DNA from 3 places in the Pannonibacter sp. Q-1 genome. Region 2 is predicted to be linked to each of the others. Evidence: predicted binding sites of a transcription regulator. Region 2 holds the regulator's gene; each other region holds the start of a gene.

Region 1 (9,848 bases), on a different contig from region 2:
CCGAGTTGTTCTTGCCCGTGGCAATGCGGCTGGCCACATGCGCCTCGGTCTTGCCCAGCACGGCGGCGGCCATGGCGCGCGGGTCGGCAAGGCGCACGCAGCCGTGGCTGAAGGCGCGCATGTCCTTCTTGAACAGCGAGCGCGACGGCGTGTCATGCATGTAGATGGCGTGCTTGTTGGGGAAGAGGATCTTCAGCTCGCCAAGCGCGTTGTCATCGCCCGGGCGCTGGCGCACGTTGACCCGCATCTTGCCGGTCGCCACCGCATGCCAGTCGACGCTGGCCGAGGAAACCGGCTTGCCGGAAGCGGTCGTCACCTCATAACCGGCCTTGTCGAGCCACGCCGGATCCTGCTGCAGCTTCGACAGCTTCTCATTGACGATGATCGAATAGGGCACGCCCCAATAGGGGTTGTACTCCACCGTCTCGATGGTGTCGTAGAAGAAGTTGGTCTGGTTCGACTTCTTGCCGATGACCGCGCGCATTTCCAGCGGCGCCTTGCCCGGCTCGAAATAGGCGACCGTGAAGGCTGGCTGGTTGATGAAGACGCGGCGCTCGCCCAGGTTTTCCGGCAGCCAGCGCATCCGCTCCAGCGCCAGTTCCACCTTGGCGATCTTCGAGGCGTTGCTTTCGCCCGTCAGCGCCTGGATGGTGCCCGCCCCCACCACGCCATCGGCATTGAGCCCGGCTTCGGCCTGATAGGCCTTGACCAGACCGGCGATGGCATCGCTGTAAAGCTCCTCGCCCATATAGGTGTCGAGCAGATCCTTGTGCGCCTCCAGCAGCGCCGCAGAGCCGCGCAGGCGGATGGCGGCGACCACATTCTTCACCTCCGGGCTGGACTTGCCCGGCTTCAGCAGCGTGCCGGCCGCAATCACCACCTGCGGGGTATCGGCGGTCTCGCGCTTCAGCCGCGCCAGCTCTTCCACCAGCGCGGTGAACTGGGGCGATGCCAGCTGGCGCGAGCGCAGGTACTGTCCCGCATCGGCAGCCGCCGCCAGCCCTTTCGCCTCGGCCGTCAGGTCCACCTTGTGGCGCGGCAGGTCGTGATAGCCGGAGATGCGGTTCGGATCGACCCGGCCACGTCGCGCGTCCAGCAGATAGGTGAGCGCCGCGATGGACGCCTTCACCTCAAAATCCACCAGAGCCGCATCGCGAGCGGCCGGCTCAAGGCCGGTGAGCGCAGGCGCCTCGACCCGGTAATCGGCCGGATCCAACCCGAAATCCCCCGCCCGCTCCAGCTCGGACTTCAGCGCGGCGAACCGGGCACCGGGCGCACCATTTTCGACCCAGACGAAACGCGGCTCCTGCGCGTAGAACGTTTCGACCGCCTTGGCCACTTCCGGCAAGGCCTTGAAACTGAGGGCGGCAAAGGCCGGACGCGCCGCGTCAAAGGCCAGAGCCGCCTTATCCTCGGCGGGCTCCGGCTGAACGGCCGGCGAAGCGATGCTGCCGGTCTGGTCAGCCACAGAGTGAGGTGCAACGGCCTGAGGTGCAACGGGCTGAGCGGACACGGTCAGCGCTGTGCCAGTCTCACCGGACGTGGCACCGCCGGCCGTTTGAGCTGCTGCGGGCTGGGGGCTTACGGCCAGCGCCTTCAGAGAGAAGGCCGCCAGCTGATCGGCCTTGTACGTGTAATATTTCGGAGCGGAGACCTTGTTGGCGGCGATCACGGCCTTGTCCAGCACCGGCGCCGGTGCCGGCTGAACAGGCTGGGGCTCTTCCACGGGGCGCCCGCCGAAAATCCGGTCCAGAAACGCATCGGCAGGCTGAACGCTGGCGGTCAGCGTGAGGGAAGCAATGGCAGCGCTTGCCAGAAGTGTGGAGAGGAAACGTGCGGGCTGCAGCGTATGACGCATGGTCTCAAAAGGCCTCAAGCTCGAAATCAGATGAGGACCGGCCACTCGCCCCCGGGGCCAATCCGCTCAATGATGCCGGGGCAGTCCACAAAGCCTCGCAGGTATAAGATCTTGCCGCTGTGACCGGTGTCACAGGAACGGCGGACCGGCAGATGGAGCCCGGTTTCCGAACGTTCAGACCCTGCAGACTGTTCCGCTGGCAGAGCGCAAAGCTATCCTGCCAGCAGCAACCAGATGGTTAATGAAACCCAACCTTCACAACAGTTTGAAACGAATGCCCGGCCCCGGCGCGCGCCTGCATTTCTCTGCAAGGGCGGCCATCAGGCCCGGCCATCCGCAGGCTTCCGCAACACTCCGTCAGAACGGGATCTCGTCGTCCATGCCGCCGCCATAGCCGCCGCCTGCACCACCGGAGCCGCCAGAGCCACCGCCATACCCGCCGCCGCCACCGTAACCGCCGCCGCCGCTCGAACCACCGCCATAGCCGCCGCCACCGCTGGAGCCGCCTTCATAGCCGCCGCCTGAGCCGTAATCCGGCAGTGCGCCACCACCACCGCCGCCGCCGCCTTCACCGCGCCCGTCCAGCATGGTCAGTGCCGAGTTGAAGCCCTGCAGCACCACTTCGGTGGAGAAGCGCTCCTGGCCGCTCTGGTCCTGCCATTTGCGAGTCTGCAGCTGCCCTTCGATGTAAACCTTCGCGCCCTTGCGAAGATATTGCTCGGCGATCTTGCAAAGGCCTTCATTGAAGATCACCACCCGGTGCCATTCGGTGCGCTCGCGCCGCTCCCCCGACCCGCGGTCCCGCCACGTCTCGGATGTGGCAATGCGCAAATTGGCGATGGGACGGCCATCCTGCGTGCGGCGGATCTCGGGATCCGCCCCCAGATTGCCAACCAGAATGACCTTGTTCACGCTACCCGCCATACCAGTGGCTCCTGCTTTATGTCTGTCGTTTGTCGTCCAATCCCGGCACGGGCACAGCCCAAGGCCGGCGCCCCCTGCGCCTGCCCGCTGCTCACAAGAACAGCCTGGAAACACGCCCCTTCCGGCCCGGAAGCCAGATCAGGCGCCCTTCTGGACGGCAGCAGAAACCGGTTGATCGGGCGACCCTAACGCCTCTTCGCCCCTCATGCGAACCATTCTGCCCGGCTGCGCCGCGTTGTCCACAAACCTGGCCGCTTTCAAGCCGCTGCAGGCATAGATTGTTCTTTTTTTGTTCCTATCGTCAAGAGCCATTTTCCTGCCTTGGCGGAAAAGACCCGGCCCGCCGGAAAAGAGGCACGACAGCAGTTTTTCGCGGAGATGCGGCTTGCTTCAGATTTTTGTTCCTGTTACGTTCCTTACGAAATGTGATCCGGCAGACCCGCAAAAACGTAGGCCAAGCCGCAGATTGTCAAAGGCCTGCCCTTGAAGATGCGAAGGAAGGACCGCAGATGAGACAGACGGAACATTCCGGACAGACGGGTCCGTCCTTGCCGGTCAAGCACGAACCATCGCCGCAGCTCAGACTTTTCTCAGGCTGATTTTTTCACGACCCTTCCACCGCGCCTGACCGGAACAAGCCAGGACATTCTCATCCGCACAGCATTTTGCCAGTTGAGGCCTGTTGTGCGGCGCTTATAACTGCTGCCAGTTTTCATGCCCGCGCCGGGCAAGTTCAGGACGATACCGATGGCCAAGGATGCCGCCGCCGAACCGCAGAGCAAGGAACAGGGATCTGCCCTGACGGGCCTCAGCCGTGACAAGATGATTTCCATCCGCGGCGCGCGCGAGCACAATCTCAAGAACGTTGATCTGGACCTGCCGCGCGACAAGCTGATCGTGATGACGGGCCTGTCCGGTTCGGGCAAGTCGTCTCTCGCCTTCGACACGATCTATGCGGAAGGCCAGCGCCGCTATGTTGAAAGCCTCTCGGCCTATGCCCGCCAGTTTCTGGAGATGATGCAGAAGCCGGATGTGGATCAGATCGACGGCCTGTCTCCCGCCATTTCGATCGAACAGAAAACCACCTCGCGCAACCCGCGCTCGACGGTGGGCACGGTCACCGAGATCTATGACTACATGCGCCTGCTGTTTGCGCGCGTGGGCACCCCCTACTCGCCGGCGACGGGTTTGCCGATCGAGAGCCAGACCGTCAGCCAGATGGTCGACAGGGTCATGTCGCTGGAGGAAGGCACCCGGCTTTACCTGCTGGCTCCGGTGGTGCGCGGGCGCAAGGGCGAGTACCGCAAGGAACTGGCCGAGCTGATGAAAAAGGGCTTCCAGCGGGTCAAGATCAACGGCGAGTTTCATGAGATTTCCGAGGCCCCGGCCCTCGACAAGAAATTCAAGCATGACATCGATGTGGTGGTGGACCGCATCGTCGTGCGCGAGGACATTGCAGGCCGTCTTGCAGACTCCTTCGAAACGGCGTTGAAGCTGGCCGATGGCATTGCCATTGCCGAGTTTGCGGACAAGCCGCTGGAAATCGCCACCGGCAAGGATGCGGTGCTGCAGAACCGCAATGAAACCCATGAGCGGATCATCTTCTCGGAGAAATTCGCCTGCCCGGTGTCCGGCTTCACCATCCCCGAGATCGAGCCCCGCCTCTTCTCCTTCAACAATCCCTTCGGCGCTTGCCCGTCCTGTGACGGCCTCGGCACGACGCTGGCCTTCGAGGCGGACCTGGTGGTGCCCGATCAGAGCCTGTCGCTGCGCGAGGGCGCGGTGCTGCCCTGGGCCAAGACCGGCTCGACCTCACCCTATTATGCCCAGACTCTGGAAGCCATCTGCCGGCATTTCAAGGTGTCCATGGCAACGCCCTGGCGCGAGCTGCCGGATGACGTGCGCCATGCGGTGCTGTACGGCACCGGCAAGACCGAGCTTGAGTTCGTCTATGACGACGGTGTGCGCAGCTACCGCGCAAAGAAGACCTTCGAAGGCGTTCTGGGCAATATCGAGCGGCGCTGGCGCGAAACGGATTCGGCCTGGGTCCGTGAAGAGCTGGAGCGTTTCCAGTCAAACCACCCCTGCCCGGCCTGTAACGGCTACCGCCTGAAGCCCGAGGCGCTCGCCGTCAAGATTGGCGGCAAGCACATCGGCCACGCGGCGGACATGTCGATCCGCGATGCCGGGGCCTGGTTCAACGGGCTGGATGACGCGCTGAACGGCAAGCAGCAGGAAATTGCCGCAAGGATTCTCAAGGAAATCCGCGAGCGGCTGAAATTCCTCAATGATGTGGGGCTGGAGTATCTGTCGCTGTCGCGCAATTCCGGCACGCTGTCGGGCGGCGAAAGCCAGCGGATCCGTCTGGCCTCGCAGATCGGCTCCGGCCTGACGGGCGTTCTTTATGTGCTGGACGAGCCGTCGATCGGCTTGCATCAGCGCGACAACGCAAGGCTTCTCGACACGCTGCGCCACCTGCGCGATCTCGGCAACACCGTGATCGTCGTGGAGCATGACGAGGATGCGGTGCTGACGGCCGATTATGTGGTGGATGTGGGGCCGGGCGCAGGCGTCCACGGCGGCCAGATCGTTGCGAAGGGCACGCCGGCGCAGATCATGGCAGACCCGAATTCGCTCACAGGGCAATATCTGAGCGGGACGCGCGGCATCGCCTTGCCCGCAGAGCGGCGCAAGATCAACAAGAAGCGCCAGATCAAGGTCATCGGCGCGCGCGGCAACAATCTGAAGAATGTCACGGCGGAGATTCCGCTTGGCACCTTCACCTGCATCACCGGCGTCTCGGGGGGCGGCAAGTCCACCTTCCTCATCGACACCCTGTTCCGGTCGGCCGCACGGCGGCTCAACGGCGCACGCGAGAACCCTGCCCCGCATGACCGGATCGAGGGGCTGGAGCATCTCGACAAGGTGATCGACATCGACCAGTCGCCCATCGGCCGGACCCCGCGCTCGAATCCTGCGACCTACACGGGGGCCTTCACGCCGATTCGGGAATGGTTCGCCAGCATGCCGGAATCAAAAGCGCGCGGCTATCAGCCCGGACGCTTCTCCTTCAACGTCAAGGGCGGCCGCTGCGAAGCCTGCCAGGGCGATGGCGTCATCAAGATCGAGATGCACTTCCTGCCCGACATCTATGTCACCTGCGATGTCTGCAAGGGCAAGCGCTACAACCGTGAAACGCTTGAGGTGCAGTTCAAGGGCAAGTCGATCGCCGATGTGCTCGACATGACCGTTGAAGAGGCGGCAGGCTTCTTCTCGGCCGTGCCGGCGGTGCGGGAAAAGATGGAAACCCTGGCGCGGGTGGGGCTCGGCTACATCAAGGTGGGCCAGCAGGCGACGACGCTCTCCGGCGGTGAGGCACAGCGTGTGAAGCTGGCCAAGGAACTGTCACGCCGGTCCACCGGCCGCACACTCTATATCCTCGACGAACCGACGACCGGCCTGCATTTCCATGATGTGGCCAAGCTGCTGGAAGTGCTGCACGAGCTGGTCGAGCAGGGCAATTCGGTGCTGGTGATCGAGCATAATCTCGAGGTCATCAAGACGGCGGACTGGCTGATCGACTTCGGTCCTGAGGGCGGCGATGGCGGCGGCACGGTGGTGGCCGAAGGCCGTCCGGAGGATGTGGCCGCGAATCCCGCAAGCCATACCGGGCAGTTCCTCAAGGAGCTGCTGGAGCGACGCCCGCAGAAGCGGACAGCCGCTGCCGAGTGACAAGGAAAGGGCGCCTCTGATCGGGTGCCCCGCCCCCTTCCGGGAGCGGACGCCGGAGGCTGAGGACGCACAGACGCGCCGCATATCGGCCGCTGACCGCCTTGAGCGAAGCGGAGATCCGGGGACGGCTCGCAGCGGGAGTTCTCCCGGGGGACCGGCATGACGGGCGGTATAGGCGTGAGGCCTGCCGGGTGCCGGTTCGGGCTGTTTTCAGCAGTTTCCGGCATCTCTTCCGCGAGCAAGCAGACTGACCCGCGGGCCGAAGCGGCGGCCCGCGAGGGCTTCAAGGCCGCAGATCCCTGACTATGAATCCCTTGTGGCAGCTTCTGAAATGTGGCTTGCGCCATGCACCCGGCGCATGTGGCAAGCGCGAATCCGGCTCTCGCTGCATTGCAACACAAGTCTTGCAGCACCACGCAATCGAGACACAACCGGAGGCCTCCTGCATATTTCCTGCTGCAGCGCGAATTTCTGCGTTTTTATCGGTTTAAATGCCCTTCACCTCGCCTGATGACCGCTCATCATCGTTTGTTTTTCCGCCTTGCATAATTCGCATGACTGACATGCCAAACTTCCACTTCTCGCAAATGCGAAAACGGACTATCTCTTGGACATCGGAACGGCGCTGCACCGCACAATGGCCAAACCGGCCGCGGGCCGACAGCTGACGCTCCAGACGGTTCAAGGAACACGAAAATGATCGACACTGTTGTTCGCAAGTACAATTCCTGGGTCAACTACCGCCGCACGGTGGACGAGCTGTCCCGTCTGTCCAATCGCGAACTCAGCGACCTGGGCATTGGCCGCGGCGATATCCGCTTCATCGCACGCCGCGCCAGCATGTAATCAAGATCGCGGTCACAGGCTCTCCTCCTCCCAAGCCTTGTGACTGTGTGCCGGCGGGGTTCTTCTCCTCCCAAACCCTGCCTGCTGAAACAGCGCCCGCCAGTACCTCCTCCCACTGGCGGGCGTTCGTTTGTCTGACGTTCGATACGTCTTTCAAATCAAATCGCTAGACCTTATGTCAGGCTGCCGCAGATTTGCCGGCGGCCTTTTTGCTGTCCGCCCAGCCCTCCCCTTCGCTCACCGCTATCCCTTCCGGCAAAGCAACTCTACGGCAGGTGCACAGCCCTGATTCCGCCCTGCGGCGGAGGGCTTCGCCACAATCCGGCCACATGCCCTTCACCTGTGCAGATGCACATTAATCATGCATTGCATTGCCTGCAGGGCAGGCATGTTGAAGCCCCCATAGCTGAAACCGGCGAACAGGCCTAGATAAGGGTCACAAGATGCAACGCCAACAAGAGCGCTGCCACAGCTTCAAAGACAAAGCAAAGAACGGATAAAATCATGCTGCACGACATCGTCTCCAAGTATCGCTCGTGGAAGAAGTACCGCGCCACCTATGAAGAGCTGGCCCGCATGTCCTCGCGTGAGCTGAGCGACATCGGCATCTCCCGCGCGGACATCGCCTCCGTCGCCCGCGGGGCCATGCGCTAAGACGCAGCCCCAGCCCTGTTTTCGCTGCTCTGCAGCATAAGCAGGCCAGCCATGCAGAATTGTGCATGGCGGTATCGCCCGGCCCGCGGTACAACATATTCAACAACGGGGCGCCAAGCGGTGCCTCAGTTCTCCCGGACCAAAGGACTCCTCCTCCCACCTGCGGTCCGGAACAAGCCGGTTCTCCTCCTCCCGAACCGGCTCTGGAAAGAGCGCTCGCCGAACTCCTCCTCCCATCGGCGAGCGCTTTTCTCGTTTTAAGCACCCCCCCTTCAAATTTTCATCACCAGGCATCTGCTGCGGCAAACCAGCTTTCGAGCGGCTGCACCACGGGCGGCTCCGCATTGGCGCGCACCCAGCTGTCGATGGCATAGGCCTGACCGCCTGCATTCTCCCGCAGAACCGCCGTGGCATGCGGATAGTGCCCGTCCAGCAGGAAGCCGCGCGCCACGGGCGATGCAACGCGGTGGTGACGCAACAGCCCCGCGCGTTCTGCATAAAGAAGCAGGCTGGTGGTGTTGCTGGCCTCGTCGATACAATCCATCTGACCCGGCACACCGGCATTGCGCATGTCGAGGCCGCCAATATCCGGCGCGGTTCCAAGCGCTGCCGTTACGCGTGCCTCCTGCCACTGGACGGCCCTGGACACGGCCCTGCGCTCTGCCGCAGGCGATTCCTTGCCTGAGGCGAGAATCGATGCAAGCTTCCGCCTGTCCGCGCTGGAAAAATCCACCGGCGCCTTGTAGGTGCAGCCGAAGCCGTGACAGATGTAGAGCCTGTCCTCCCGGGGGAGCAGCGCTTTGCGGTCGCGGTACCAGGTCTCCGGCCCCAGTTCAGCCTGCGCCGCGCAGCCCGCCAGTATTGCGGCGGCCAGCAGCATGTGAAGGGCGCGTCCTGCTTTGCTGAGGTGCAGGTGCCTTGCCTTGGTCTGCATGTGCCGCCTTTCCTTTAAGCCGGAGCCCTGCCCGTCCGCGCCAGTCTCCGGACCTCTCTCTGCCCAGCCTACGGCAAATGCACATGTCCCGCCAAACGGCAGACCGCCCTGGCTCAGGTTCAACGGCGGCTTTCCGTTGCATCGCCCCGGTCATGCGGGTATCAGGGGCTTGAGATGCAGGACCGCAGCGCGGACTGGCGCCGCAGGACCGGCCGCCGGGACATATGTCCGGTCCAGCCCCTTTTCAGCACAAGCACAGGCAGAGCCACGTGACGAAACCCATTCATGTGATCGGCGGCGGTCTCGCCGGTTCGGAAGCAAGCTGGCAGATCGCCCGCGCCGGCGTTCCGGTTGTTCTTCATGAAATGCGCCCGGTGCGGGCAACCGATGCCCACAAGACGGACGGGCTTGCCGAGCTGGTCTGCTCCAACTCCTTCCGCTCCGACGATGCGGATTACAACGCCGTCGGCCTGCTGCACTGGGAGCTGCGTCAGGCAGGCTCGCTGATCATGCAGGCGGCCGATGCCCATCAGGTGCCCGCCGGCAGCGCGCTGGCGGTGGACCGGGACGGCTTTTCGGAAGCGGTGACTCAGATGCTCACCTCGCACCCGCTGATCACCATCGAGCGCGGCGAGCTGACCAGCCTGCCGCCGCAGGACTGGGACAATGTGATCATTGCCACCGGCCCCCTCACCTCTCCGGCCCTGTCGGAAGCGATCCTGGCGCGCACGGGTGAGGATTCGCTCGCCTTCTTCGACGCCATTGCCCCGATCGTGCATTTTGATTCCATCAACATGGATGTGGCCTGGTTCCAGTCCCGCTATGACAAGGTGGGTCCGGGCGGCACGGGCAAGGATTACATCAACTGCCCTCTGGACAAGGCCCAGTACGAGGCCTTCA
Region 2 (9,848 bases):
ATGAGGCAGGCGGTGCGGCCTGCCTGTCCGTGCTCACCGATACACCGTCGTTTCAGGGCAAGCCGGAGTTTCTGACCGCCGCACGTGGCGCCGTCAGCCTGCCGGCCCTGCGCAAGGATTTTCTCTACGACACCTATCAGGTGGCCGAGGCCCGCGCCTGGGGGGCGGATTGCATTCTGATCATCCTCGCTGCCGTTGATGATGCACTGGCGAAGGATTTGGAGGATGCCGCCTTCGGCCTTGGCATGGATGTTCTGCTGGAGGTGCATGACGAGGCGGAGCTGGAGCGGGCGCTGAAACTCGCCTCGCCGCTGCTCGGCATCAACAACCGCAATCTCAAGACCTTTGACGTGTCGCTGACGACGAGCGAGCGGCTGGCGCCGATGATCCCGGCGGAACGCATCATCGTTGGCGAATCGGGTCTCTTCACCCCGGCGGATCTGGCCCGCATGGAGGCCTGCAACATCTCCACCTTCCTCATCGGCGAAAGCCTGATGCGGCAGGCCGATGTGGAAAGCGCCACCCGCGCCCTGCTGACCCGCAGCGGAGCCTGAGCCATGGCAGGCGGCGGCCCCGAGCGGGATCAGGACCACCTGACGCATCTTGATGCCTCTGGCAGCGCCTCAATGGTGGATGTAGGAGACAAGGCCGTCACCCGCCGCAGCGCCACCGTCACCGGCGAGGTGAAGATGCATGCGGACACGCTGGCGCTGATCCTCTCCGGCAACGCGAAAAAGGGTGATGTCATCGCCACCGCCCGCATTGCCGGCATCATGGCCGCCAAGCGCACCCATGAGCTGATCCCGCTCTGCCATCCGCTGCTTCTGTCAAAGATCAGCGTCGATATCGAGCCCGATCATGCCCTGCCCGGCCTGAAAGTCAGCGCCACCGCCATCGTCACCGGCCAGACCGGCGTGGAGATGGAAGCGATGACCGCCTGTTCGGTCGCCTGCCTCACCATCTATGACATGGCCAAGGCCGTGGACCGGGGCATGGAAATCGGCCGCATCCACCTTGCCGAAAAGCTCGGCGGCCGCTCCGGCCATTATGTTGCCGGACCGGAAAACGCACCAAAGGAGCCCTGACATGGCGTTGATGCCGGTTGACGATGCGCTGCGGCAGCTTCTCACCGGCGTTGCGCCGCTGGGCCAGGAGACCGTTCCGCTGGCGCGGGCCAATGGCCGCATTCTGGCGGCGGATCTTGCCGCCACCCGCACTCAGCCACCCTTCCCCGCCTCCTCCATGGATGGCTATGCCCTGCGCGCCGCCGATTGCGCCGCAGCGGGCGCCGTGCTCAGCGTCATAGGCGAGGCTCCTGCGGGCCATGCCTTTGCGGGCCGGGTGGGCGCGGGTGAAGCCGTCCGCATCTTCACCGGCGCACCGGTTCCCGATGGCACGGATGCCATCCTCATTCAGGAAAACGCCACCCGCGAGGGAGACCGCCTCACCGCGCTGGAGCCGGTTCGTCCCGGCCAGTTCGTCCGGCCCGCCGGGCTCGACTTTGCGCAAGGCGATGTGCTGCTGAAGGCAGGGCTCAGGCTCGACTACCGCAGCCTTGCGCTGGCCGCTGCCATGAACCACGCCGCCCTGCCCGTCTGGCGCCAGCCGAAGGTCGCCATCATCGCCACGGGCGACGAACTGGTGCTGCCGGGCGGCACGCCGGGGCCGGACCAGATCATCGCCTCCAACCACTGCGGCATTGCAGCGCTCGTCGAAGATTGCGGCGGCCTCCCGTTGGACCTCGGGTTGGCCAGCGATGATCCTGCCGATATCGCCGCCCGCGTGCGCGAGGGGCTGACGGCAGAGGCCGATGTTCTCGTCACCCTCGGCGGGGCATCGGTCGGCGATCATGACCTTGTGCAGGCGGTGCTGGGCGGGGAAGGCATGAAGCTGGATTTCTGGCGCATCGCCATGCGCCCCGGCAAGCCGCTGATGGCGGGCAACCTTGGCCGCACCAAGGTTCTGGGCCTGCCCGGCAACCCGGTCTCCAGCCTCGTCTGCGCCCTCCTGTTCCTGCGCCCGCTGATGGCGGTGATGACGGGCACAAGCCTCGAGGCCGCCATGAAGGGCAAGCGCACCACCGCCACCCTCACCGGTCCGGTTCCGGCCAACGACCAGCGCCAGGACTATCTGCGCGCCAGCCTCACCACCCACCCGGACGGCACCCGCAGCGTCACCCCCTTCACCCGGCAGGACAGCTCCATGCTCTCGCTGCTCGCCGCCTCCGGCGCCCTCATCCTCCGCCCCCCGCACGCCGCTGCGCTGGATGCCGGGGCGGAGGTGGATGTGCTGGTGGTGTGAGGATTATCCAAGCGTGAAGGCGGTGGGCAAACGGAAGCACTGCGGGTCAGCATAGACGGCGTCGCCCCGGCCTTCGAGCCGGGGCCTACTCGCTTGAAGAGAGATGCGATAGTCCGCCGCGGTGAAGCACGGATGGCCTCATGCGCCCGCCGCTGCTTCCATACTCCCTATCGCGTCTCTGCAAGCGAGTAGGCCCCGGGTCTGCGCTCCGCTCCGCCCGGGGCGACGCTGCGGTGATGGGCAAGGTAGTGCGTCCCTCTACAGACGGGACCGTCAATCGTTCTGCCGCCTCTCACCTTGTCATCCCCGCGCAGGCGGAGATCCGGTACCGGTGAGCCACGGTCTATCCTGCTTCCGCATCGAACCGGCAATCACCCCGGCTCTCCGGTCCCGGCTCAAGGCCGGGATGACGATGGAGAGGATCAAAGGCCTGGAAAGGACTACGGACGGAGCTGGTGACCTGCGCCAAACGGTTCCCCAACACAAAAAAGCGGCACGGTTGCCCGTGCCGCAGTTGGATGTGTCCCGGGAGGGAGATCAGAAGAAGCCGAGCTTGTTGGGGTTGTAGCTGACGAGGATGTTCTTCGTCTGCTGGTAGTGATCGAGCATCATCTTGTGGGTCTCGCGGCCGATGCCGGACTGCTTGTAGCCGCCGAAGGCCGCGTGGGCGGGATAGGCGTGGTAGTTGTTGACCCAGACGCGGCCTGCCTCGATGGCGCGGCCGAAGCGGTAGGCGCGGGTGCCGTCGCGGGTCCACACACCGGCGCCAAGGCCGTACATGGTGTCGTTGGCGATATGAAGCGCCTCTTCCTCGGTCTTGAAGGTGGTGACGGAGACAACGGGACCGAAGATTTCCTCCTGGAACACGCGCATCTTGTTGTGGCCCTTGAGGATGGTCGGCTGGATGTAGAAGCCGTTGGCCAGATCCCCGCCGAGGCGGGCGGCATCGCCGCCGGTCAGCACTTCCGCGCCTTCCTCCACGCCGATCTGCAGGTAGGACATGATCTTGTCATGCTGCTGCTGGCTGGCCTGCGCGCCCACCATGGTGGCGGGGTCGCGCGGGTCGCCCTGCTTGATGGCCTTCACACGCGCAATGCAGCGGGCGATGAATTCCTCGTAGATGTCTTCCTGGATCAGCGCCCGCGACGGGCAGGTGCAGACCTCGCCCTGGTTGAAGGCAAAGAGCACGAAGCCTTCGACCGCCTTGTCGAGATAGGCATCATCCTGCGCCATCACATCGGAGAAGAAGATGTTGGGGCTCTTGCCGCCCAGTTCCAGCGTCACCGGAATGAGGTTGACGGTTGCCGCTTCCATGATCTTGCGGCCCGTGGCGGTGGAGCCGGTGAAGGCGATCTTGGCGATGCGGCCGGACGAGGCCAGCGCATGGCCGGCTTCAGCGCCGGTGCCGTTGACGATGTTGAGCACACCCGCCGGCAGCAGGTCGCCAATGAGTTCGGCCAGCACCAGAATGGCCGCCGGGGTCTGTTCGGCCGGCTTCATGACGATGCAGTTGCCCGCAGCCAGGGCCGGAGCCAGTTTCCACGCAGCCATCAGAATGGAGAAGTTCCACGGGATGATCTGGCCGACGACCCCCAGCGGCTCATGGAAGTGATAGGCGACCGTGTCATGGTCGATCTCGCTCATGGTGCCTTCCTGCCCGCGCAGCACACCGGCGAAATAGCGGAAGTGATCGACGGAGAGCGGAATGTCGGCGGCGGTCGTCTCGCGGATCGGCTTGCCGTTGTCCCAGGTTTCGGCAGCGGCCAGCACGTCGAGATTGGCCTCCATCACGTCGGCGATCTTCAGAAGGATGTTGGCGCGGTGGGCGGCAGAGGTCTTGCCCCAGGCCTCGCGCGCCGCATGGGCGGCATCCAGCGCGGCGTTGATGTCGGCGGCATCGGAACGGGCCACCTCGCAGATCCTGGCGCCAGTGATCGGGGTGATGTTGTCCATGTAGCGGCCGCTGACCGGCGGCACGAACTTGCCGCCGATGAAATTGTCATAGCGCTCGCGGAACGGTGAAACGGTGCGGAAATCCGCCTGTGCCTGAATGTTCATGCTTGTCTCCTCCAACGGGCCGCCTCCTCGCGGCCATGGGAAGAGCTTGACGCACGGCGGACGGTCTGAGGAGCCATGGCCGGGAACGCCTGCCCGTGCCCTGTCGCAGTTCTGCGACAGATGATGGCGGGTTTGTGGGGTAGTGTCAGATGGAAGCACAGTCGCGCCCCATATCCGGCGTCACCACGGGCGACGCTGCGGTGAGGGGCAAATCCATGCCCGCCTGACAGGCCCCGGCCTATCCTAGGTATTTGGGACCGGGGCTGAGCGTGGCAAATGCCTGAGCGCACTCGCCCCCCTCACTCCTTCGCCAGTTTCCGGTGAAGCGTCGCGCGGGAGAGGCCGAGGGCGCGGGAGGCGGCGGAGACGTTGCCCGAGGCCCGGGCCAGCGCCCGGTGCAAGACGGCGCGCTCCGCATCCTCCAGCCGCTCATGCACCGGCAGGCCGAGAAGATCGGCGAGCGGACGCGGGTTTGCAGCAGGATCGGCGGTGAGGCCCAGCAGAGCCCGCGCCCCGCGTGTGGCGCCGATGACGAGATCATCCTCATCCACCGCCACAAGCGCGGCAAGGCCATGCGTGCCGCCGCCCGGAACCAGCACCACACGGGCCTTCGGGAAAGCAGCATGGAAGAGGTCGGCTTCCACTTTGTGCGCCGTGTTCTGCACCGTCTGGCTGATGAGGCTGAGCACGGCGGCGGACACATCCTGCTCGGCCGTGGACACATCGATCACCGCCGCCAGCTGGCCGCCGGCATCATGCACGGGGGCGGAGGTGCAGGTGAGGCCAATGTTGCGGGCGAGGAAATGCTGGTCGCGGTGGATCGTCACCGCCCTGCCCTCGGCAAGGCAGGTGCCGATGCCATTGGTGCCGGCTTCCGCCTCGGACCATACGGCACCGGTCCACAGGCCGGAAGCTGCGAAATCGCGGTCCTCGGACGGGTTGCCGCGCCGTTCCACCGCGATGCCTTCCGCGTCGGCCAGCACCACACAGGCGCCAAGGCCGCCGATGGTCTGGAACAGCCAGTCGAGATGGGGCGCGGCGGTGGCCACGAGCCCGCCCATGCGCTCGCGCACGAGGGCAAGTTCCTGCGCCGTCAGGCGCGGCTCCACCCGGCGTTTCACCGGATCAAGGCCATGAAGATGGGCCGAGCGGGCCCAGGATGCGGCAATGGGCGAGCGCGCCGCCTGCCCGCTGGCAAGCGCCGCCTCGATGCGGCTCTGATGCTGAGACGTCACCGTGGGCATGTCTGGTTCCTCCCGCAAGGCCCTCTCCTGCGCACGCTCCTTGACCGGAAGAACAAGGCTCGCGCAGATGGTCCCGAGGCGGCTGGCAAAGACGCGCGGATAACCTGTTTCACAAGGCGCGGCTCTCTCCCATCCGCTTGCCTCAAGGCTCCGCACGCACAATGTGCCGCCGGGAAAGACTAGCAGCTTGTGCACCCGCACGCCATCCGGAGCTTAACGGGCACGAATCAAGAAGCCGGGCGCACCCACACGGCGCAGTCATGGAAGGCGGCGCCGCCATAGGGGGCGATGGGCTCGGCGCCGATCAGCGTGTTGATGCCATTGCCGTTTTCAAAGGCCGTGTTGGGCCAGATGCCTTCCGACACCACCGTGCCGGGGGCCAGCCCCTCCACATGACGCAGATGCAGCCGCACCTCGCCGCGCCGGTTACCCAGGATGACGCGGGCGCCATCCTCCAGCCCCGCAGCAGCGGCTTCATCGGGACGCATCCAGACCTCCGGCCGGCCGCCTTCCTTCTTGGTGGAGCCAGGCGTTTCGGTGAAGCTGGAGTTGAGGAAGGAGCGGGCCGGCGCCGTCACCAGCCGGAACGGATGCTCCGCGTCGGCATTTTCCACCGCGTTCCAGTAATCCGGCAGGCGCGGCATGGCGGCGTGGGCACCAAAGGGCTTGCCGTCTTCCGGCCGGTTGGGCGCAGCGGTGAAGCCCCAGTCCACCTTGAAGTGATACTTGCCGTCCGCATGGCCGAAGCCATCGAGATAATGGGCGGTGCGGAAGTCCGGCTGCAGATCCTTCCAGCGCCCGGCCTCCAGTTCGGCCAGCGTGCCATAGCCGGAATTGACGAGCATCCAGTCCACGTGCTCGCGGGCGCTCATGTGGAAGCCAGGATGATCCTTTGCATCAAGACGCTTCGCCAGTTCGTTGATAACGAATATGTTCTCCCGCGCCTCACCCGGCGCTTCCGTCAGCTTCGGGCCAAACAGCATGTACTGGTGGCCGCCGCCCCGGTAGATGTCGTCATGCTCCAGAAACTGGGTCGCGGGCAGCACGATGTCGGCATAGCGCGCCGTGTCCGTCATGAACTGCTCATGCACGACGGTGAAAAGGTCCTCGCGGGCAAAGCCCTGTTTCACCAGTGTCTGTTCCGGCGCGACGGAGACCGGATTGGTGTTCTGGATCAGCAGCGCCGTCACCGGCGGGCCGCCGGCCAGCGCCTCACGGTCCCCCGTCAGCACGCGGCCGATGAGGCTCTGGTCGAGGAACCTCGTGCCGGTGCGCAGGGAACTGCCCTCGACCATCGACTTGTCGAGCCTGTAGATCGCCCCGTTGTTGTGGAAGGCCCCGCCCCCTTCATACTGCCAGGAGCCGGCAACAGCTGCAATGCTGGCCGCCGCATGCATGGAGACGGCGCCGTTGCGGCTGCGGGTAAAGCCATAGCCAAGGCGGATGAAGGTGCGCTTCACCTCGCCGATCATCCGGGCCAGCTGCGTGATCTCTTCAGCCGGAACGCCGGTGATCCCTTCCGCCCATTCCGGCGTGCGGGTGGCAAGATGCGCCTCCAGCTCATCCGGGCAGTCGGTGTAGCGGGCAAGATACTCCCGGTCAGCCAGACCGTCACGGAACAGCACATGCATGATGGCACAGGCCAGCGCCGCATCGCTGCCGGGCTTCAGCACGATGCCGATATCCGCCTGTTTCATGGTCTCGGTGCGGTAGACGTCAACCACGATGATCTTCGCACCACGCGTCTTGCGGGCGGTGATGGCGTGGGTCATGACGTTCACTTGCGTCGCGACCGCATTGGTGCCCCAGATGATGATCTGGTCGGCCTTCATCATCTCGCGCGGATCCGGCCCGGCCAGAAGCCCGGTTCCGGCCACATAGCCGGTCCAGGCCGGATTGGTGCAGATCGAGGAAAACTGCTGCGAATAGCCCTTGGCATGGCGCAGGCGATGAATGCTGTCGCGCTGCACCAGCCCCATGGTGCCGGCGTAGTAATAGGGCCAGACCGTCTCCGGCCCGTGCTTCGCCTCCGCCTCCAGGAATCGCGCGGCAACAAGGTCCAGTGCCTCGTCCCAGGAGACGGGCTCGAACCGCCCTTCCCCCTTCGCCCCAACGCGGGCCATTGGCGTCAGCAGCCGGTCCGGGTGGTATAGCCGCTCCGCATAGCGCGCAACCTTGGCGCAGATGACGCCCGCCGTGTAGGGATTGTCCGCCGCCCCGCGCAGGCGGCCGATGCGGCCCTCTGCCGTCACCTCCACATCCAGCGCGCAGGTGGAGGGGCAGTCATGCGGACAGGCGGAATGGGCGGTGATGGTGACAGGCTTGTTCATCTTCGGTCTTTTCGGGGTCCCGGTGGCGCCGCCCCAGAGCAGAATGCCGCCTAAGGCAGGGTGAGGCCGCCTGCGGGGCGCAGGCAGCGCGGGAGCTGTGTCTTCTTCTTTCGCCAGCTTTCGGGACACCGGCGCATGAAGTCAAGCCGGGCCCGCAGGCAATTGCACGCAAGGTACCGTTCTGCCGGGAAAAGGCGCAGCGGCGGTGTGTTGTCTTGAGTGCATGCGACAGGAACATCCCGCTAACCTCACCTTAAGACTTGTGGAACACAGTGAGAACAGCTAAGGTACGTTCATGATTTGTACCAGACCCTCCAACGGGGACCTCACATGCTGACGCGCAAGCAACACGAACTGCTGATGTTCATTCATGAGCGCCTGAAGGAATCCGGGGTTCCGCCGTCCTTTGACGAAATGAAGGACGCACTGGACCTCCGGTCCAAGTCCGGCATTCACCGTCTGATCACGGCGCTGGAGGAGCGCGGCTTCATCCGCCGCCTGCCCAACAGGGCGCGCGCCATGGAAGTGGTCCGCCTGCCGGATTCGGTCACGCCGGGCCTGTCTTCGCCGCGCGGCAAGGGCTTTGCGCCGTCGGTGATCGAGGGATCGCTCGGCAAGGCATCTGCCCCGGCCGCCGCTCCGTCCGCCCCGGCTGCGGAAACCGCCCCTCACTTCACCTCCATCCCGGTCATGGGCCGCATCGCTGCCGGTGTTCCGATCGAGGCGATCCAGACCCACAGCCATTCCATCTCCGTGCCACCCGAGCTGATCAGCCGCGGGGAGCACTATGCGTTGGAAGTGCGCGGTGATTCGATGATCGAAGCTGGTATTCTGGATGGCGACACGGTGCTGATCCGCAAGACCGACACGGCCGAGAGCGGCGACATCATCGTGGCACTGGTGGACGACGAGGAAGCAACGCTCAAGCGCCTGCGCAAGAAGGGCGCTTCCGTTGCGCTGGAAGCTGCCAACCCGGCCTATGAAACCCGCATCTTCGGCCCCGGCCGCGTGCGCATCCAGGGCAAGCTTGTGGCCCTGTTCCGGCAGTATTGAGCCGCTGCCGCCCGTTCGACACGCTTGAAGAATGCCGGAGACACTGTTTCCGGCATTTCTGTTTATGGCAGCACGCGGCACGCACCCGGCAGACTTGCGTCACCGGCAACTGGGCGGGCCCGTGCGGTGGCTGCACGCATGCAAGAGCAATTCCGGCAAAGGCGGCACCGGGTTTGCGTCCGGAATCGCGTGAAAACAGGCAGCCAGAGCACGGCTGGCCGCTCCGTTTTCATCGAAAGGGCTCCAGGCATGTTGCGCCAACCACTCAAAGCCTTGATACGGGCGGTGCAGAAGCGCTCGGACCAAGTTCCCGCCGGGCACAGGAATAGCTGACCTGCCCTCCCCTTGCCCCCTGCGTCAAAACGCATCTTGCTCCGGACGCGTCTGCGCCGCAGTTAGCGGGTAAGGAATTATCCTGATTTGCCGCAAGCCGGCCAGCACAAGGAGGCCCTCATGACCATCGAGACATCCGGCCAGTGGCCAGCCCAGTCGCCCGCCCATGTCGGCGTGCGCGGCCGTTGCCCGCGCTGCGGTCAGGGGCATCTGTTCAAGGGCTTTCTCACCCTTGCCCCGTCCTGTGAAGTCTGCGGCCTTGACTACAGCTTCGCCGACCCGGCGGATGGCCCGGCCTTCTTCGTCATCTGCTTTGCCTGCGTTCCGAGCGTTGCCTTCGCCATGTGGCTGGAAATTGCCTACACGGCGCCCTATTGGGTCCACCTCTTCACAACGCTGCCGCTGCTCCTCCTCACCTGCATTCCGCCCCTCCGCCCCCTCAAGGGCTGGCTGGTAGCAAGCCAGTATATCTACAAGGCCGAGGAAGGCAGGCTGGTGACGGATACCCCGGCCGAAGACAAGACGGCGG
Region 3 (9,848 bases), on a different contig from region 2:
GGGCGCCAATGTGGGCACCTATTCCCTGTTTGCCGCTGCTGCCGGTGCCCGTGTGCTGGCGGTGGAAGCAAGCGAGGAGACGGCGGAAAAGCTCGCCTTCAACATCGCGGCCAATGGCGCAGGCAGCATCACGCTGGTGCGCACGGCGGTGGGGGACCGGGAGGGCGAGCTGTCCCTCTGGCGCGAGCCCTCCAACGCCGGTTTTGCCACCGTGGTGGAAGATCTGACCACCGGCGAATGGGCCGGAAACTGGTCCAATGTCACCGTTCCGGTGCGCCCGCTGCTCGATGTGATCAGCGAGGCAGGCCTTGAGCGGGTGGATGTCATGAAGCTGGACGTGGAAGGGTTTGAGGACCGTGTCCTCCTGCCCTATCTGCGGACGGCAAACCGGGACCTCTGGCCCCGGGCGATCCTGCTTGAAACAAACTGCCGGCCGCACTGGGCCGAGGACTGCCTGACCCTTCTGGCAGATCTCGGTTACGTCAAGGCCGGTGAAACCAGAGACAACATCCTGTTCCGGCTGGCGGCCTGACGGGGAACTGACTGGCGCGGACATTCATCCGGCGCCGTAACGCGGAGCGACGATAATGGTTCAGCTGACGCTTCCCAAGAACTCGAAGGTGACCGAGGGCAAGGTCTGGGACAAGCCGGCGGGCGCCACCAACCTGCGCGAATACCGGATCTACCGCTGGAATCCGGATGACGGGCGCAACCCGCGCATCGACACCTATTTCGTCGATCTCGACGACTGCGGTCCGATGATCCTGGACGGTCTCATCTACATCAAGAACAAGATCGACCCGACGCTGACCTTCCGCCGCTCCTGCCGTGAAGGCATCTGCGGCTCCTGCGCCATGAACATCGACGGCACCAACACCCTTGCCTGCACCCGCGGCATGGATGAAGTGTCCAAGGGCGCCATCAGCATCTACCCGCTGCCGCACATGCCGGTGGTGAAGGATCTGGTGCCGGATCTGACCCGCTTCTACGCCCAGCACCGCTCCATCGAGCCCTGGCTGAAGACGGTTTCCCCGGCCCCGGAAAAGGAATGGCGCCAGAGCCATGAGGACCGCGCCAAGCTGGACGGCCTCTACGAGTGCATTCTCTGTGCCTGCTGCTCCACCTCCTGCCCGTCCTACTGGTGGAACGGCGACCGCTACCTCGGCCCGGCCGTGCTGCTGCAGGCCTACCGCTGGCTCATCGACAGCCGCGACGAAGCCAAGGGCGAGCGTCTCGACAACCTCGAGGACCCGTTCCGCCTCTACCGCTGCCACACCATCATGAACTGCGCGCAGGCCTGCCCGAAGGGCCTGAACCCGGCCAAGGCCATCGCGGAGATCAAGAAGATGCTGGTGGACCGCCGCGTCTGACCCGGCTCAAGGCCACACAGCTGACAGCTGATCCGGGCCCGCTCTGCCCCTTCCGCAAGGAACCGGGGCAGGGCGGGCCTTCTTTGTTGCGGGCGGCCCGTTTCTGATCCGGTTGCCTATTCTGGACAAACCGGTCCAGAAATCACATATGTATGTGCCCCGCCGCAAAGCGGCCCCTGACATGAAGCTTTCCGGAGAACAGGCATGGCCCTGAAGGTCGCGGTCCAGATGGACCATATTTCGTCCATCAACATTGCCGGTGACAGCGCCTTTGCGCTGATGCTGGAGGCGCAGGCGCGCGGGCACGAGCTTTACCACTACACGCCGGACCGGCTGGCGCTGAAGGACGGCAAGGTCTTCGCCGCGCTGGAGCCGGTAGCGGTGCGTGACGAGAAGGGCAACCACTTCACGCTGGGCGAAAAACAGCGCACGGATCTGTCGCAGATCGACGTCATCCTGATGCGTCAGGACCCGCCCTTCGACATGGCCTATGTGGCCGCCACCCATCTTCTGGAAAAGATCCATCCGCAGGTGCTGGTGGTCAACAATCCGGCCGAGGTGCGCAACGCGCCCGAAAAGCTGTTCGTCACCGGATTTGCCGATCTGATGCCGCCGACGCTGATCACCCGCGACCGGGCGGAGATCGACGCCTTCCGCGAGGAGCATGGCGATATCGTCATGAAGCCGCTGTTCGGCCATGGCGGGGCGGCGGTGTTCCGCATCACCAATGATGACCTCAACTACGGCTCGCTCTACGACTTCTTCGCCGCCACCTTCCGCGAGCCCTGGGTGATCCAGCGCTTCCTGCCGAATGTGAAGCACGGCGACAAGCGCATCCTGCTGGTGGACGGCGAATATGCCGGTGCCGTCAACCGGGTGCCCGCGCCGGGCGATCTGCGCTCCAACATGGTGCGCGGCGGCTCGCCGAAGGAATCTGAGCTGAGTGACCGCGAGCGTGAGATCTGCGCCCGCCTCGGGCCTGCCCTCAAGGCCAAGGGGCTGATCCTCGTCGGCATCGACGTGATCGACGGCAACCTGACGGAAATCAACGTCACCGCCCCCACCGGCATCCGCGCCGTCAAGCGCCTCGGCGGCCCGGATATCGCTGCCCGCGTCTGGGACGTGATCGAGGCCAAGCGCCGGGCGTAAAGCCTGGCATACACACTGCAAAACTCTCGATTGTCATACCGGACGAGAGCGAAGCGAAAATCCGGTACCGGTGAGCCACGGCCCATCGGTACCGCCCTTGAGTGCAGGCAACCCGCACCCCGGCTCACCGGTCCCGGCGCGCGCTGCGCTTGGCCGGGAAGACGCGGAAAGGTAACGGCCCCGCCCGGCCTGAAGCCCGGCACTCTCTCCTGCTCAGGCTTCACGCCAGCGCGAAGATGCGGGCCGGGCCGCCGGTGCCGCCCCGGTGCTTGGGCGCGCCAACGACCAGCGTTGCGCCCTTGACCGGCAGCTGGTCCAGATTGGCGATGCATTCGATGCCCCAGCGGTTCGACGGCAGCCAGGCGTAGTGAACCGCAAAATCCGGCGACATGCCGTAGTCCAGCGACAGCGTGTCCGAGGCGATGCCCGAGATACTGCCCGTTTCCATCAGCATCTGAACCGCTTCCACATGGAAGCCGGGGAAATGCATCTTGCCCTCCGCATCGGCATTGCGGAATTTCTCCGTGTTCACATGCTTGTCCCAGCCGGACAGCATGGCAATGCAGGCCCCTTCCGGCAGATCACCGTTTGCCGCCGTCCAGGCCTTGATGTCATCGGGGGTCAGCTGCGCATCGGCGTTTTCCGCAGCCCTTGCGCGGATATCGATGATGCAGAGCGGCACGACGAGATTGGCCACCGGAATTTCCGCCACCGACAGCCCGTCAGCCGAAAAATGCAGCGGCGCATCCACATGGGTGCCGGTGTGCTCGTTCACCCGCAGCTCGAACAGGTTGAACTTGTCCTTGGCGTAGTCGAACAGCTTTTCGGCAAAGAACTGCTGCTGGCCGAAGAAGGTCGGGAAGGCCTCGTGCAGCTCATGGGTCAGGTCGCTGACCTTGCTGGGCACCGCCGCCATGGCGGAAAAGGGCGCGCTCACCGCCGCAACGGCGGCCACAGCGCCGCCCACGGCTGCGGCCCGGAAAAGATCGCGCCGCGACAGCATGCGGTCCTTCACGGCATTCATCACACACACATCACACATGGCTGTTCCCCTTTGCCTGTTCAGGCTTAACCAACGCTCGACGAGCTTGCCTCATCGAGCGTTGGTCAAGCCCGTGCGGCGCGTGAGCCTCTTCAAGGCGTGATGCGTCAGCATCTCAGACGCCTTGGTACTATGAAAAGATGCTGCAACCTGTCCCGGAAAAGCGCAAGGCCAAAGAAGTGGCGTTAATGTTCTGTTTACGTTCTTGACTCCCTGAAAAGTTGCCGTAATCTCTGATACGACCCATGGGGGAGGCGCGTATGGTAAGCCGGGTGACGACGGTCGCATTTCAGGGCATCGAGGCAGTGCCCGTTGATGTGCAGGTGCAAGTGGGGCCCGGCATGGTGGCCTTCACCGTGGTGGGCCTGCCGGACAAGGCGGTGGCCGAAAGCCGGGAGCGGGTGCGTGCCGCCCTGCATGCCTCGGGTCTGGCGCTGCCGGCCAAGCGGGTGATCGTCAATCTCGCCCCTGCCGACCTGCCGAAGGAAGGCTCCCACTACGACCTGCCGATTGCGCTGGGCATCATGTCCGCCATCGGCGCCATTCCGCCGGACATGCTGGCCGATTACGTGGTGCTGGGGGAACTGGGGCTGGATGGCACGCTGGCGCCGGTGGCCGGGGTGCTGCCTGCGGCCATGGGCGCCAACGGGCTCGGCAAGGGGCTGATCTGTCCGGAGGACTGCGGGCCGGAAGCGGCCTGGGCAGATGGGGAGATGTCCATCCTTGCGCCGCGCTCGCTCATTCAACTGGCGAACCATTTCAAGGGCACGCAGGTGCTCTCCCGGCCCTCTCCGCGCCTGCGGGGCCTGCCGGCCAACCTGCCGGACCTTGCCGATGTGAAGGGGCAGGAGACGGCCAAGCGTGCGCTGGAGATTGCCGCAGCCGGTGGCCACAACATGCTGATGGTCGGCCCGCCGGGCGCGGGCAAGTCGATGCTGGCCAGCCGCCTTGCCTCCATCCTGCCGCCGCTGTCGCCGAGGGAACTGCTGGAGGTGTCCATGATTGCCTCCCTCGCCGGAGAGCTGGCCGATGGCAAGCTGACCGACCGGCGCCCCTTCCGTGCGCCGCATCACTCGGCGTCGATGGCCGCGCTCGTCGGCGGCGGTTTGCGGGCGCGGCCGGGGGAAGTGTCGCTCGCCCACAATGGCGTGCTCTTTCTGGATGAGCTGCCGGAGTTCCAGCCGCAGGTGCTCGACAGTCTGCGCCAGCCGCTGGAGGCAGGCGAAACCATCATTGCCCGGGCCAATCACCGGGTCACCTATCCCTCGCGCATCCAGCTGATTGCGGCGATGAACCCGTGCCGCTGCGGCCATGCGGGCGAGCCGGGGCACCAGTGCCGCCGGGGCCCGCGCTGCGCCAGCGAATATCAGTCCCGCGTTTCCGGCCCCTTCCTCGACCGGCTGGACCTCAGGATCGAGGTTCCCGCCGTCACCGCCAGCGATCTGCTCACCCCCGGCCGTGCGGAAAGCTCTGCCGCCGTGGCCGAAAGGGTGGCCATGGCCCGCGAGCAACAGGCGGCGCGCTACCGGGCGCTGGGCCTTACGGCCCGCACCAATGCGCAGATGCCTGCCGCCGTGGTGGAGGAGGTGGTGGCGCTGGACCCGTCAGGCCGCCAGTTCCTCACCGATGCCGCCAACAGCCTCTCCCTCAGCGCCCGTGGCTATCACCGCGTGCTGAAACTCGCCCGCACTCTCGCCGACCTCGACGGCGACCCCACCGTCACCCGCATTCACCTCGCCGAGGCCCTCAGTTACAGGGGGCAGGATGTGCTTAAGCAGGCGGCGTGAGAGGAAAGGCAGGTTGCCCGGAACTCCGCCCGGTTGCCCGGCGTTCCGCCCGGCGGCATAATCAGGGAAGACTGAGAACAGGTTCCGGACTTGCGGCTTTGGCCAACGGACTGCGAATGGCCAGGAAAGACAAGACCTTGCATGCAGGTACGGGCAAGCTGGAGGAGACGCCGGGCGGCAGGGCTGCTGGCTGGATCAATCTGGCGTCCGGCATGGAGGGCTGCGAGCGCATAGAGGCCTATTTCTCGGGGCCCGCCTACCAGCCGCACAGGCATGACACCTATGCCATCGGCTGCACATTGTCCGGTGTGCAGCAGTTCCGGTACCGGGGTGGTGTGAGCGAGGGCCTTCCGGGCACGGCGATGGTCATTCATCCCGATGAGCTGCACGATGGTCAGGCGGGAACCGAAGACGGCTTCCATTACCGGATGTTCTACCTCGATCCTGCCCTTGTGCAGACTGCGCTCGGTGCGCATCAGCCTCTGCCATTCCTGCCCGGTGGCATCAGCCGCGATCCAAGGCTGCTCAGGGCCATTGCAGGCCTCGTCAGCCACATCGGCGCGCCTATGGAGACGCTGCAGTACAATGATGCCGTTTATGATCTGGCGCTTGCCCTGCAGGCCGCCGGTGAGCCTTCTGCCGCACGGGTCATAAGCGCGCCGGACAGCCGGGCGGCCCATATGGCGCGCGACTTTTTGCGGCAGGCTTGCGGGCGGCCTGTTTCCCTGGAGCACCTCGAACAGGTGACGGGGCAGGACCGCTGGCAGCTCTCGCGCGATTTCCGGGCCCTGTTCGGCACCAGCCCCTACCGCTATCTGACATTGCGGCGGCTGGATCATGCGCGGGCGCTCATCCGTGCTGGTGCGTCTCTGGTACAGGCAGCTCTTGAGGCCGGATTTGCGGATCAAGCGCATTTCACCCGCCACTTCCGCAGCAGCTTCGGAATCACACCCGCCCGCTGGCGGCGGCTCATCTGCCAGCCTGAACGCGCTGACGCGCAGCTTGCACGAACGTTCAAGAAGCCGCCCACTGGTCCGGTCTAGCCTGCTGTTCCCCCCGCAACGGAGCAGGACAGCATGGACAAGACATACAAGGCCATCAATTTCGCTGAAAAACTGACCTTGATCGACGCTCTCTGGCAGCCCCGCGTTGCCGCCGAAATGAATGAGTATCAGTTCAAGCTGGTGCGGATCGAAGGGGATTTCGTCTGGCACGACCACCCGGAGACCGATGAAACCTTCATCGTGCTGAAGGGGCAGCTCAGGATCGACCTCCGCGACGGCGCCGTTTCGATTGGCGCCGGAGAGATGTTCGTTGTGCCCAAGGGCGTGGAGCACAAGCCCTATGCCGCGCAGGAAGTGCATCTTCTGCTGATCGAACCGCGGGGCATCCTCAACACCGGCCACACCGGCGGGGAGCGGACTGCACAGAACGATCTCTGGATCTGATTGGTGGCAGGGCCTCTCCGCCCCCCTCCCCCTCGTGGGGAGGGGTAAGGGGTGGGGGGCTCAGAGCCTGCAAGGATTTGAAAAAAGGAACTTTTTCCGAAGAGGCATCACGAGGAGCAGCTGTCTGAATCAATGGACACTGTGCCAGACGGAAAGGCTTTCCCCCCACCCCTAACCCCTCCCCACGAGGGGGAGGGGGGCTGAAACGCTGTGCCGGAGTAACCAGACTTCAGGCGTTCTCCCATCTGTCTTCGGCTTCAGGCACGATGTGTGCATGCCGTAGGTCAAGGGGGGAGAGGGGCGCTGCGGTAAAACGGAATGACCTCCGTAGAGGAGGAGGGGCTTGCCCTCTCTCACGTCTTCGCAGCCGGGTACTCCTTCGGCGCCCTTACTTCGGCGCCATCCCGTTGGCGGCGAGAACATCGCCGACGAGGTAGAGGGAGCCGCAGACGAGGATGCGGGGGGGCTCGCCGTCCCGGGCGGCGCAGCGGCGGATGTCGGCGACGGCGGCCTGCAGGCTGTCGAAGGGCGTGGCTTCCAGACCGGCGGTGCGGGCGAAATCGGCCAGTTCGAACGGGTCATGCGCCGCATTGGTGGATTTCACCGGCACGGTGGCCACATGGCGCACGAGGCCGTGGAAGGCGCGGTAGAAGCCGATCGGGTCCTTGGTCGTCAGCATGGCCGAGATCATGTAGAGCGGGCGCGGGTGCCGCTCCTCCTGTTCGCCCATGAAGGCGGCAACACGCAGGGCAGCACCCGGATTGTGGCCGCCATCAACCCAGATTTCCGCCCCTTCCGGGCATTGATCGACAAAGGGTCCGTGGGTCAGCACCTGCAGACGCCCCGGCCAGACCACATGTTTGAGGCCCTTTGCGATGGTGGCCTCGTCCGGCAGCAGGCCTGCGGTCTTCAGCGCGGCAATGGCTAATCCTGCGTTGATGATCTGGTGGCCGCCGGTCAGGCTCGACAGCGGCAGGTCGTAAAGCCCGTCATCGTCCTGATAGCACAGCCGCCCCTGATCCTCGCTGGCGGTATATTCCTGACCAAAGCGGGCGATGGGCGCACGGTTGCGGGCGGCAACCCGGTCCAGCACCGCCTGCACCTCGTCCTCCTGGGGGGCTGAGACAACCGGGCAGCCGGGCTTGATGATGCCTGCCTTCTCGCCTGCAATCTCGCTCAAGGTGTTGCCGAGGAACTTCTCGTGGTCATGCGAGATGGACGTGATGACCGACACCAGCGGCCGGTCAATCACGTTTGTGGCGTCGAGCCGCCCGCCAAGACCCACTTCCAGCAGCAGCACATCGGCCGGCTCCTCGGAGAACAGCAGCAGGGCGGCGGCGGTGGTGATTTCGAAGAAGGTAATCTCGTTCCCGCCGTTCGCCTCCTCGCAGCGGTCGAGCGCGGCCATCAGGCGCGGATCATCGACCAGCTTGCCGTACTCACCGAGGCGGATGCGCTCGTTGAAGGCGACCAGATGCGGCGAGGTGTAGACATGGCAGCGCTTGCCGGAGGCCTCCAGAATGGCGCGCATGGTGGCCGTGACGGAGCCCTTGCCATTGGTGCCCGCCACATGGATCACGGGCGGCAGGCGCCGCTCCGGATTGCCCAGCGCCGCCAGCAGGCGGTGCATGCGGTCCAGCGACAGGTCGATCTGGCGCGGGTGCAAGGCGAGAAGCCGGTCAAGAATGGCGGTGATCTGGTCCATGGCGTCCCTGGAGTTTCCCTGCGGATGGCACAAACATTCTGGAGCCGCCCGGCGGCACTGGTCTGCCGGGCAAGCCCCGTCTCTTTGCTTTCAGGCAGGCCGCTTGAACGGCCCTGCTCTGGCTTGCGGGAAGGGATGATCCCGCAAGGCGAGCCTCTCATGCTTGTGTCAAACAGACATGAAGCATCGGCAGGCCGCCGTGCGGGCTTTTTTTTCAGGCGGCGGAAGCCTGATCCTGGGCGGGTTCGTCCGCGGGCGGATCAAGGTCCGGCAGGGTCAGCTCACGCTTCATGAAGATGCCGGCAAGGCGCGAGATGGTGTCCTTCAGGTCGTGACGCTTCACCACCATGTCCACCATGCCGTGAGCCAGCAGATATTCGGCGCTCTGGAAATCATCCGGCAGCTTTTCGCGGATGGTCTGCTCGATGACGCGGCGGCCGGCAAAGCCGATCTGGGCGCCCGGCTCGGCGATGTGAACATCCCCCAGCATGGCGTAGGACGCCGAAACGCCGCCCGTGGTCGGGTTGGTCAAAACCACGATGTAGGGCAGGCGTGCCTCGCGCAGCATCTGGATGCCGATGGTGGTGCGCGGCATCTGCATCAGCGACAGGATGCCTTCCTGCATGCGCGCGCCGCCGGAGGCCGCAAACAGCACGAAGGGGGTCTTGTGCTCCACGGCGGTCATCATGCCGGTCAGGATGGCTTCGCCTGCGGCCATGCCGAGCGAGCCGCCCATGAAGTCGAAGTCCTGCACCGCAGCGGTGAAATCGAGACCGTTGACGCGGCCGCGCGCCACCAGAACCGCGTCTTCCTCGCCGGTGCGGGTGCGGTATTCCTTCAGGCGGTCGGCGTATTTCTTGGTGTCGCGGAACTTCAGCGGATCAGCGGTCACGGAAGGCGTTGCCACCCGGTCATAGCTGCCACCATCGAAGAAGGACTCAAGGCGCTTCTTGGCCGGAATGCGCATGTGGTAGCCGGAATTCGGCACGACCCACAGGTTGGCTTCCAGATCGCGGTGGAACACCATCTCGCCCGTTTCCGGGCATTTGATCCAGAGGTTTTCCGGCATCTCGCGGCGCGACAGGAAGTTGCGCAGCTTGGGCCGTACGACAGTGTTGATCCAGTTCACGGCAAATCCCGTTCGTTGTTGGTGCCTGTTGGCCGGTCAGCGGGCGCGCGCCACGCCTCCGGCCAGGGAGGACACAAGATTTGTCACGGCGGCAACGGTCTTGTCCGTCGCCTGTCCATCTGCATCGAGGCTGTTGCGGATCGCCTCCACCAGCACGGAGCCGACGACCACACCGTCCGCATCCTTGCCGATGGCCTCAGCATCCTCAGCCGTCTTGA

Evidence for each region. Region 2 encodes LexA, which represses DNA repair genes until DNA is damaged. Its sites were predicted from a motif close to TGTTCNNNNTGTGTTCNG; they were not measured.
Region 1: a site for LexA is predicted at 3,062-3,079, ahead of ACVNHC_RS12125 (single-stranded DNA-binding protein). Genes of this name have one in related genera too.
Region 3: a site for LexA is predicted at 3,751-3,768, ahead of ACVNHC_RS21515 (YifB family Mg chelatase-like AAA ATPase). Genes of this name have one in related genera too.

Annotation. Positions count from the first base shown of each region.
Region 1 covers NZ_JBSXNB010000004.1:125,455-135,302, forward strand. The annotation lists gene ACVNHC_RS12120 (L,D-transpeptidase family protein) at 1-1,858, opposite strand, end outside; gene ACVNHC_RS12125 (single-stranded DNA-binding protein) at 2,216-2,782, opposite strand; gene uvrA (excinuclease ABC subunit UvrA) at 3,605-6,514, shown strand; gene ACVNHC_RS12135 (DUF1127 domain-containing protein) at 7,211-7,360, shown strand; gene ACVNHC_RS12140 (DUF1127 domain-containing protein) at 7,865-8,014, shown strand; gene ACVNHC_RS12145 (hypothetical protein) at 8,298-8,948, opposite strand; gene trmFO (methylenetetrahydrofolate--tRNA-(uracil(54)-C(5))-methyltransferase (FADH(2)-oxidizing) TrmFO) at 9,173-9,848, shown strand, end outside.
Region 2 covers NZ_JBSXNB010000002.1:154,346-164,193, forward strand. The annotation lists gene trpC (indole-3-glycerol phosphate synthase TrpC) at 1-554, shown strand, start outside; gene moaC (cyclic pyranopterin monophosphate synthase MoaC) at 558-1,085, shown strand; gene ACVNHC_RS04705 (molybdopterin molybdotransferase MoeA) at 1,087-2,301, shown strand; gene adh (aldehyde dehydrogenase) at 2,839-4,359, opposite strand; gene ACVNHC_RS04715 (helix-turn-helix domain-containing protein) at 4,659-5,603, opposite strand; gene ACVNHC_RS04720 (molybdopterin oxidoreductase family protein) at 5,831-7,933, opposite strand; gene lexA (transcriptional repressor LexA) at 8,264-8,986, shown strand; gene ACVNHC_RS04730 (DUF983 domain-containing protein) at 9,440-9,848, shown strand, end outside.
Region 3 covers NZ_JBSXNB010000009.1:83,483-93,330, forward strand. The annotation lists gene ACVNHC_RS21495 (FkbM family methyltransferase) at 1-532, shown strand, start outside; gene ACVNHC_RS21500 (succinate dehydrogenase iron-sulfur subunit) at 588-1,370, shown strand; gene gshB (glutathione synthase) at 1,575-2,519, shown strand; gene ACVNHC_RS21510 (cyclase family protein) at 2,740-3,561, opposite strand; gene ACVNHC_RS21515 (YifB family Mg chelatase-like AAA ATPase) at 3,822-5,348, shown strand; gene ACVNHC_RS21520 (AraC family transcriptional regulator) at 5,465-6,391, shown strand; gene ACVNHC_RS21525 (cupin domain-containing protein) at 6,425-6,796, shown strand; gene ACVNHC_RS21530 (bifunctional folylpolyglutamate synthase/dihydrofolate synthase) at 7,185-8,501, opposite strand; gene accD (acetyl-CoA carboxylase, carboxyltransferase subunit beta) at 8,716-9,630, opposite strand; gene trpA (tryptophan synthase subunit alpha) at 9,667-9,848, opposite strand, start outside.